Regions from separate parts of the Paenibacillus sp. CAU 1782 genome, predicted to be linked through region 1. Evidence: riboswitches for the same ligand, from Rfam matches in the RefSeq annotation. Region 1 holds a riboswitch; the other holds the start of a gene.
What was found. A riboswitch is a leader RNA that binds a small molecule or an ion and turns the genes downstream of it on or off. The one in region 1 is predicted to bind cyclic di-AMP.

Region 1 (4,948 bases):
TCAGGCCCCTTAAAGGGTCTGACTTTTTTTGCAGTTTAGCTGCTTGTGACGAGTGGCTGAAGGCCGTCTTGCCGCCAACGCCTGGGGATGCAGTCAGCAGTTCCTGGTGTCGGTCGCGCAGTCAGTGCTTGAGTGCAAAGGCAGCGTATTTTAGTCCGTGTTTTCAAAATCAAGTCCCTCCCAAGTGTTGTGATTCGGATGTCCCCGCATTTTCTTGCCCATAACTTTCTTTACAATAGATTTTCTCTCTCGTACAATAAAGATGTTCATTATGACAGAGAAACTAACATCATCGTGACATAGAGGTGAGCGTGATGACCCATTTTCCTAACCAAATGCCTCATCCGCTGCCGGGAGGTTTGCCGCTGGGGCTCATTAGGCCGCATTACCAGCCCATCATTGCCATGGATACCCGGTGTATTGCGGGTTATGAGGTGTTGGGTAGAATGGTGGATAGCGGCGTTGTGCGAAGCTTGGGGCCATTTTTCGCCGATGACTCTATTTCCATGGAGGAGCATCTGATAGTGGATCGTTATATCCGCGAAGCAGCGGTCCGGCGAATTAGCAAAGAAGAGAATCCACCCCTGCTATTCCTGAATTTTAAACCGGAGTGGCTATATCATGACGGAGCTAGCGAAGAGCTGCAAACGTTAGCTATGCTGGAGGAATACGGACTCGCCCCTGATAGAGTCGTTATTGAAATTACCGAAGAAAGCTTTAACGGGCCTATGGAGATATTGCGGAGCGTTATTGACCGGTACCGCGCCAGCGGCTGTCAAGTCGCTATCGACGATGTAGGCAGCGGGTTTAGCAGCATGGACCGAATCGCCCAGATTCAGCCCAACCTATTAAAGATCGATATGCACATGGTGAAAAAAAGCGGAACCCATAACGGGTACTTCGGCGTTTTGCGCTCCTTCTCGGAGCTGGCGGAGCAGATTGGCGCATCGTTGTTATTTGAAGGCGTTGAAACGAAGGAGGATCTGGAGCGGGCGATTCAGGCCGGAGCCAGATACGTACAAGGTTTTCTTTTTGCCAAAGCGGAGCGGGAGCTATTGAAGCCCGAAGCATTTGCGCCATTCGTTGAGGCGGAACTGGCCAGCAATCTGAAGCGTCATGCCATAAAGGAACGGCATTGGCATGATCATGCGGAAAAAATCGCCGATCAGCTCCTGGACATTGTAGGGCGGGACGATATCGCGGCGGATACGGATGAATGGCTGGAGAGACTGCTGCCGTCTCTGGATGAAAGCTGCATGAGAGTGTACATATGCAATGGCGAAGGCATTCAGCTGTCGGCCAATTTTCGCAGGGATCAAGGCGGGGGAGGCTGGATGAGAGAAGAGCAATTCAGGAATGTGAACTGGAGCTGGCGTCCCTATTACATACCCAATCTGGTGCAATTAAGTCATCAGCGCCGCTCTATTGTATCCCGAGCTTATACCGATCTGGATACGCGCGAATGGATTCGCACGATATCCGTGCTGGTAAGGGATTGGGTCATTCTGTTTGTGGATAGCCGCGATAATCCGGGTTAAACACCATACAGTGGCATTCTCCCACATCTCCGTGAAGAAGGGGACGGTAATAAGTATCCGTAATGATAAACCCCGCTTTGGCATAGGCGCGGACGGCACGTTTGTTCCAGGTTAGAACCTCCAGGTCCACCTCGTTGCCGGGTTTTAGAGACAGGGCTAATGCGGCAGCCGATTGAGCAAGCCGCGAGCCTCTGCCCATCCCGCGCAAATCGGGCCGCAAGCCAAGGCCGAGGCGGGTGACCCCTCCCATCGGGAATAACTGAGCATAGCCGATCAACTCGTCGGCTTCATCAACTGCAACCCAATATTGCTCCTTGCGCAGGACGGGATCGCCAAATTCGATCTCGTCCTTTTTCATGTCGGCCCATGCCGGGAAGTTGTATATATGGTAAGGGGGCTCATAGGCCCACTGGCAAACAAGAGCAGCGTGTGTTTCTTCCATTGGGATCATTGCCAGCTCGATCTCACTGTTTGTTTTTTGATTGGCGGGTGGGAATAAGTGATTGTTATTGTTCATATATTCAGTATACCAGCAATAGATCCACGATGCTCGGCCGTACGCAAAAGCCCCGTGCAAGGTCTGCACGGGGCTGCTGCATGACGGCTTATTGAGCCGCTACTGCGTACTTGTCAAAAGCTTTGTCGTCCATAATGCGACGAGCGGTTACAAAGCGGGATTTGTAGTAAGAGGAATCCAGCTCATCAATGGTTACACCGATACGGGTGGAAGCATGAGCGAATTTACCGTCTCCTACATAGATGCCAACATGAGAAATGCTGCCATTGTTTTTGCCCGTTGTGTCGAAGAACACAAGATCGCCGGCTTTCAAATCGGCTTTGGCTACTTTAACGCCTTGGCTTGCTTGGTCGACCGACCTGCGGGACAAATCAATGCCCATTTTGGCGAAGACATAACCGGTGAAGCCGGAACAATCAAATCCGCTGGTGGATGTGCCACCGTATTGATATTTGACTCCGATCACATCATCGATAATGCCATCCATTTCGGAGCTTGCGAAAGCGCTGCCAGCTTGGAAGGCCAACAGTAGGACAAGTCCGAATAGTACCGCGCTAAGTTTCTTCTTCAAATCATGAAACTCCTTCCGGTGCCGACGAGGTTAGCTGTGGGGTTCGGTTGAAGGTTCCCTATGATCTCGCAGGAGCTGCAGAGCAGCAGCCGAAATCAATTCACCCAAAGTGGTTCCCCCGTTTCCCGATAGGGAATTAGGCTGTATGTAGTTCAGATTTCTAAATCTTATATTAATGTGTAATTGTAGTTTCGTGTTGAATGTGAGAAGATTCTAATAAACTTTCAGAAATGGCGGAGGGCGAATTGACAGATGCCCCCGATTAATAGCAATTTCTCTGCCTCCAGCAGTCCGGCGGAAGTGTATTTTAAGCCATTTTTGTGTATTATAAAGGGATATAAAAGTTAAAAGTTATCATTAATGCGCTAAGGAAGGTTGGTCGCGATGGAGAATGCAGTCGAGAACAAGACATCATCCTCAAACTTTATTAAAAATATAGTTGTGGAAGATTTGAAGGAAGGCCGCGTCCAGGAAATCATAACCCGTTTTCCGCCCGAGCCTAACGGTTATTTGCATATAGGCCATGCCAAATCGATTTGCTTGAATTTTGAATTGGCGGATGAGTTTAACGGAAAAACAAATCTTCGTTTCGATGATACGAATCCGGTAAAAGAGGATACGGAATATGTCGACGCGATTCAGGAAGACGTGCGCTGGCTGGGCTTTGATTGGGAGGAGCTTCGTTTTGCGTCCGACTATTTCGAAGAGCTGTACAATCGCGCCGTGCTGCTGATCAAAAAAGGCAAAGCTTATGTTTGCGATCTGACAGCGGAGCAAACGCGCGAAATGCGGGGCACATTGACGGAGCCGGGCAGGGAGAGTCCTTACCGCAGCCGGAGCGTGGAGGAGAACCTTGATTTGTTCGCCAGAATGCGCGCAGGGGAGTTCCCGGACGGAGCGCGAGTGCTGAGAGCCAAAATCGATATGGCTTCTTCCAACATTACAATGCGCGATCCCGTGCTTTACCGGATCTCCCATTCCCATCACCACCGCACGGGAGATGCATGGTGCATATATCCGATGTACGATTACGCCCACCCGCTCAGCGACGCGATCGAGGGTATTACTCATTCCATCTGTACGCTGGAATTCGAGGACCATCGTCCGTTGTATGATTGGGCCATCGCGGAATGCGAGATGGAGTCGGTGCCGCGCCAATATGAATTTGCTCGCCTGAACGTCACGAACACGGTTATGAGCAAACGTTATCTGAAGCAGCTGGTAGACGAAGGAATCGTGGACGGCTGGGACGATCCCCGGATGCCGACCATCAGCGGCATGCGCCGCCGCGGCTACACAGCGGAATCCATTCGTTCGTTCTGCCGCGAAATTGGAGTTGCCAAAAGCAACAGCGTAGTGGATGAAAGATATCTGGATCATTTTATCCGGGAAGACCTGAAGCTGAAGGCTCTGCGCACAATGGCGGTGCTTCGTCCGCTCAAGGTGGTCATTACCAACTACCCTGAAGGACAAAGCGAACTGCTGCCTGCCGAAAACAACTCCGAGAACGAAGAAATGGGCAGCCGTGAAATTCCGTTTTCCCGTGAAATCTATATTGAGCGGGACGACTTTATGGAAAATCCGCCGAGCAAATATTTCCGCTTGTTCCCTGGCAACGAGGTTCGGCTGAAGCATGCTTACTTCATTACGTGTCAAGACGTCATTAAGGATGAACATGGCGAGGTTGTGGAGCTGCATTGTACGTATGATCCCAAAACCAAAAGCGGAAGCGGCTTTAACGAACGCAAGGTAAAAGGAACCATTCACTGGGTCGAAGCCTCAAGCGCGGTGCCGGCGGATTTCCGCCTGTACGAGCCGCTGATCGTGGACAACCCGGAGGAAGCCGGGAAGCCGTTCCTGGAGCGCATTAACCCTAACTCGCTTGAGGTGCAGCAAGGTTTTGTGGAGCCTAACATGAAGGAAGCTGCGGGAGGGGACAAGTTCCAGTTTTTCCGCCATGGCTACTTTAGCGTAGACGCCAAGGACTCCACATCGGAGAAGCTGGCCTTTAATCGCATCGTTTCGCTGAAAAGCTCTTTTGATCCCTCCAAAGCCTAAGGGAGTATAGATCGGCCCGTCAGGCATTCCGCTTGGCGGGCCGTTTGTTAGAGCATTGGAATGGACAAGCTTGCCACATCTAACAAAAGGGGCTTTCGGATCGTATGCCACATTTGAACGGACTGATTTTGGCCGGGGGACGCAGCTCCCGCATGGGTCGCGACAAAGCGCTGCTCCCAATAGACGGCGAACCGCTGCTGCTCCGCCTTGTGAAGCAAATCGCTCCTCATGTACAAGTGCTCGCCATAGCATGCGGCAGCCGGG
Region 2 (4,948 bases), on a different contig from region 1:
TAATGTAGGTTCCATCGCGGCGCTGGAGGCTTACAAATGCTCCATGCTCCGTAACAAAATCGTAGCTGTCAGCGACCGCAACGCCACTTTGTATAATGAAGAAGGATTGGATATCCCATCCTTGATCGCATACGCCGCCGCCAATTCCGGCGACCTCCCGTCGAACGAGGAGCAGCTTGCCGAATCCGGCATCAAAGCCGATCTGAAAGATCGCGAAGCCGTATTGCTGCTGGACGTTGATGTACTGATTTTGGCCGCGCTGGAAGGTCAAATTCATGACTCCAACGTGGACGAAGTAAAAGCGTCCATTATCGTGGAAGGCGCCAACGCGCCGGTTACGGGCAATGCGGACGAAAAGCTGGCAGCCAAAGGGACGATCGTCATCCCCGACATTTTGGCAAACGCCGGCGGCGTTATTGTTTCTTATTTTGAATGGCTGCAAGGCCGGGAAACGCAGTTTTACAGCGAGGAGCAAATATTCAAACTGCTTTATGACAAAATGCAGCATACGATGAAAGGCATTCTTCCTGCTTATTTCGGCGATAGCCAAACGCTCAGGCAAAATTGCTACGTCCATGCCGTCATGAAGCTTTCTTCCGTTTTGTACAGACAAGGCAAGCTTTATTAAGGAGTTGGGACGAAATGGAAGTTGAACAAATCGCGTTAACCCGCATCGCCATCAGCAACGGTCAATGGGAGACGCTGGAGCTTGATTTTTCCGAGGCCAAGCTGCTTCTGGTTACGCAATACGGCGACAAGCTTTGGTACATCGACGTGGACGGTGTTGCGAACAGCGACGTGCTGGACTGGTTTGCCGCAAGCGAGGATATTTCCGTCACCATGGAGGCGGAATCCGGGGATGGAGAAGCGCTGCGGGGCGCCGGATATCTGCACCCCAACACGCTGCACCGGGCCGCGGCTATACGTGGCGTGGGCGAGTTAAAGCGCCAGAATATCTAACCAGCGTGTTTAGGCTGAATTTGATGTTCAGCATAGATTTTGCCGCCAGACATGCTTTTTAATGGAATGTGGACTTTTTGAACAACCTCTTTAAGTCAAAAAAAGCCTCAAGTCCCTTGCGGGGAGCTTGAGGCTTTTGGCTGTGCAATGACCTGATTTCTGCTGGCGTGATGCTTTTCCAACATCGTACTTATTGTACCACTGATGTACAGACAACCGTTCCAACGTCAGGCCGGGAACTACTTATTCGAAATTTCCGGAGTAGTCAGCTGATCGTAAAAATCAACGGCTTTGTCCTTGTTCTCCGAAGCGCGGAGCGCCATGGCGGAACGTGGGTGCTCGTCCAGAATGCCCGTAATCATATAAGGAATGATGTAGCCCCACTCTTCCTTCTCGCGAAGCGGAATCATGAATTTTTCGATCATGTCCAGAACGGGACGAACGTTGTATTTGGTGTTTTGCAGTTCGGATACAAGCAGCTCGGTATTGCAATTGCCCGCCGCGCGGCCCATGCCATAGACAGATGCGTCAAGCAGCTCTACGCCTTTGCCTGCCGCCAGCAGCGTGTTGGCAAAGGCAAGCTGAAGGTTGTTATGAGCATGTACGCCAAGACGCTTATTCGGCAGGTGCTGGCGGAATTTGTCCACCAGGTAGCCAACATCGTTTGGCTTCAGGCTGCCGTAGGAATCAACGATGTAAACAACGTCAACGACGCTTTCGTTAATGCGTTCAAAGGCTTCAACCAACTGATTTTCCATCACATTGGACAATGCCATGATGTTCAGCGTTGTTTCGTAGCCGCGATCATGGAAGGTTTGAACCAGTTCAAGCGCTTTGTCCACGTCTTGAATATAACAAGCCACGCGAATGAGATCCAGCATGCTTTCGCTGCGCGGCAAAATATCATTTTCGTCCACTCGCCCGATATCAACGAGTGCGGAGAGCTTGGTATTGCCTTTGTTCGGCAGTACCTTTCTAAGGAAGTCGTCATTCAGAAACCGCCAAGGTCCAGCGCTGTCGGCTCCTTTCAGAAGCTTGGGAGAATTTTTGTAGCCGATTTCCATATAGTCAACGCCGGCTTCGTTCAGGCTATTATACAAATGCTGCACAAACTCCACGCTGAAGTCCCAATTATTAACGAGGCCGCCGTCGCGAATGGTGCAATCGACGATTTTGCAATGGCTAGTTTTCGAATGCATACTGCTGCTCCTTTGATTTGAACATGAGTTCATTTTTACCTTACATCATACTTGAAAAAGACGGGGAACGCAAAGCTTTATTGCCTATTTTAAAGCGGATAGACGTCAATCTATTCCTTAACGGCAATGCCGTTGGCTCCTTTGGACTCATCTTCGGCGTTAGCTTGTCATTCATTTACTATCAGTCATCTGCTCAAACACCGAAAAACAATACACCGCCGGTTTGTTTAAGCGGATAATGCCGGTTTAATCCATGGGTGGGGGGCTTCCATAATCCCCACGACAGCGTTTGATCTTTAACGGACATCCATGACCACAAGAAGCCGTTTTTCATTAATTTCCGCTCTCTAACGGACAATTTTGACCGTAAGAACTCATTTTCACTCCATTTTAGCTGGATTTGAGCGCTAATGGACATGAATGTCCATTTGATTGTGGTAACTTGGCGATTTGCTGCTCTAACGGTCATGGATGACCGATACACACGCACATGAACATCCATATGCACAAGAATAAGCATATGCTCTCCACGAACCCTGGAAAAATCCAACAAGAAAATGAACCTTTTCCTCTTAGAACAACGCAGTCCGGGCTGAAGTTGCGTTTTGTATAAATCCTTGCATAAACACCGATGCTTTTGATGCACTACACGATGTGTTTGGTGTCTTTCGTTTCCCTTAAAGATAGGCTCAAGGTTGGGGCTGTAACTAATCCGGTCCAGCTACGCGGCCGTCAAAGCGGGTGTTTTGGTAGTTGATTTGGCAGGTCCTTTGGCACGTGCTTTGGAGTTGTTTTGACAGGTGTTTGACAGGTGTTTTGGCAAGTGCTTCAACAGGTATTTTGATAGGTGTAATGAGACACATTTTGGGGACTTTTGTGCTATTTTTGCGGGAGATGGACAAAGGACATAAACTCAAGCATTTACAAACGAACGGTTTAGAGCTAAAATATTATGTAAACAACGCTGAATTTTTCCGATTGGAAAAAGCGGGGGAACCAAAGCGACCGGAATCCGCATACGCTCATGTATGACGTTTTCTTCGCAGGGGTGAATCCAGATTTATCTGGTAGGGCTTCCTCTCTAGCCCGAATCCGACAGCTAACCTCGCAAGCGAACAAAGGAGAGATGTATGATGCTTTGTTTATCGCTGCATGATTCCCCTTACCCGGAGCAAGATCCGGGGCACCTGACCGTCTCCAGAATTGAAGTTTTCGTTATTCCCGCACTGGCAATTGACAATGAAGGATACCGTGTATGCCTTCGCTTGACAACAGAACATGGATACGGATGGAGCGAGGTCTTCCTGGCTAAACAAGATTACGTCTTTTTCGAGCCGGAGTCCTGGGGTAAACAATTGCAAAGCTTTATCGGCCGTTTTCCGCTATCCTCCCTCACGACAAGACTGACGGAGATGATTGCCGGAAAAGCCGATGCCGACAACCGCGCCTTTTCGCTGTTTGCTGCCGCACTTGGCTCCATTCAGCAGCAATACGCCTCGGGTATTGCCACCGTCTCATCGACGGTTCCCGTGGAAGAATCCGTTTTGCAGCTCAGGTCCATTTCGTACATCTCGTTGGATTAATGAATAGACAAGGCAAAGCCCCCGTTACCGCACTCTCCCAGGAGCCGGCGGCGGGGGTTTGCTGTTTGTCTTCAACGACAGTGCTTGATTCCTTTTAGGTAAACTTGTTTCCTTCCAAGTAAATAAGAATCGTTTGCTTTTACGTTTGTGTTCATCGGGTTGGCAAAACAACACTGCTCTTTTGAGCGTTTGTGCCAATATACAGCATTTACGAGCCGGTCGAACGGTAATGTCTGATGCCAATTTGCCAGATCAGCAGACACGGAAGCAGGAATAACGCCCCGCCAAACGGAGTCAGCAGCAGCTCTGCCGTGCTGCCTTCCCGTTTATCCAGCAACAACATTAACGGCAAATAGCTGACGCAGGCAAATGGAATGATGTACGTAAAAAACTTCCTTACCCAAGCTTCGTAAATACCAAGCGGATATTGCGCCATTTCACGGCCGCCGTCGGTAAATACGTTAGCCAGTTCCAATCCTTGAACCGACCAAAAACACATCGTCGCCGCAAGAATAAAAATACCGGTAAAAACAAATACGCCGTTCACGACCATCAGCAGCAGCGCCAGCAGCTTGGAAGCCGTCCAAAGCTCCGGCAATTGGCTGATCGACCATGCCAATACCGCTCCTCCCTGAATGAGGCGGCCAAATCGGGTGAACTCGAAAGCAGAGCCAAGCACCTGCACAACCGTTCCGCGCGGCCGCACAAGCAAACGATCGAAGTCCCCTTTTACCACAAGGCCGGAAAACACGTCAAACCCTCGCGCAAAGCATTCGCTCAGCGAAAAAGACAAATGAATGACCGCGTAACAAAGCGCAACCTCAAAAAACGTCCAGCCCTTCAGGGTGCCAAACCGTTCAAACATAAAATAAACACCTGCAAATACAGTAAACGGAATCAGAAATTGCCCCGCTGTCAGCATGAGGAAAGACATCCGGTATTGCAGCTGGCTGCGGAAGTGAATGCTCAAATATTTGAAATACAATTTCATGCGCCTTTACCCTCCCTGTACGACAACGCTGCGCAGCGCCCGACGCATAAGCCACTGCCCAAACGCGGCCAGCGCCAAAATCCAGAGCAGCTGCAGCCCGATGCCGGAAATAGCTTCGTTTACGGGAATATGACCGCTGTAAACCCGAAATGGAAAATCCGCCGTAAAACGGAACGGCAGGGCGTATACGATGCTCTGCAGCCACTCCGGCATAA

Region 2: linked by a shared signal. The riboswitch ahead of ACX93W_RS09845 (hypothetical protein) and the one ahead of ACX93W_RS27100 (C40 family peptidase) in region 1 are both predicted to bind cyclic di-AMP.

What each region holds. Positions count from the first base shown of each region.
Region 1 is NZ_JBTOLL010000031.1:506-5,453, forward strand. Features, by position in the region: gene ACX93W_RS27090 (EAL domain-containing protein) at 315-1,538, shown strand; gene ACX93W_RS27095 (GNAT family N-acetyltransferase) at 1,501-1,980, opposite strand; gene ACX93W_RS27100 (C40 family peptidase) at 2,144-2,626, opposite strand; cyclic di-AMP (ydaO/yuaA leader) riboswitch at 2,631-2,779, opposite strand; gene ACX93W_RS27105 (glutamine--tRNA ligase/YqeY domain fusion protein) at 3,011-4,684, shown strand; gene mobA (molybdenum cofactor guanylyltransferase) at 4,789-4,948, shown strand, end outside.
Region 2 is NZ_JBTOLL010000002.1:182,998-187,945, forward strand. Features, by position in the region: gene ACX93W_RS09830 (Glu/Leu/Phe/Val family dehydrogenase) at 1-628, shown strand, start outside; gene ACX93W_RS09835 (hypothetical protein) at 643-960, shown strand; gene ACX93W_RS09840 (aldolase catalytic domain-containing protein) at 1,200-2,159, opposite strand; cyclic di-AMP (ydaO/yuaA leader) riboswitch at 3,112-3,288, shown strand; gene ACX93W_RS09845 (hypothetical protein) at 3,290-3,742, shown strand; gene ACX93W_RS09850 (ABC transporter permease) at 3,951-4,733, opposite strand; gene ACX93W_RS09855 (ABC transporter permease) at 4,740-4,948, opposite strand, start outside.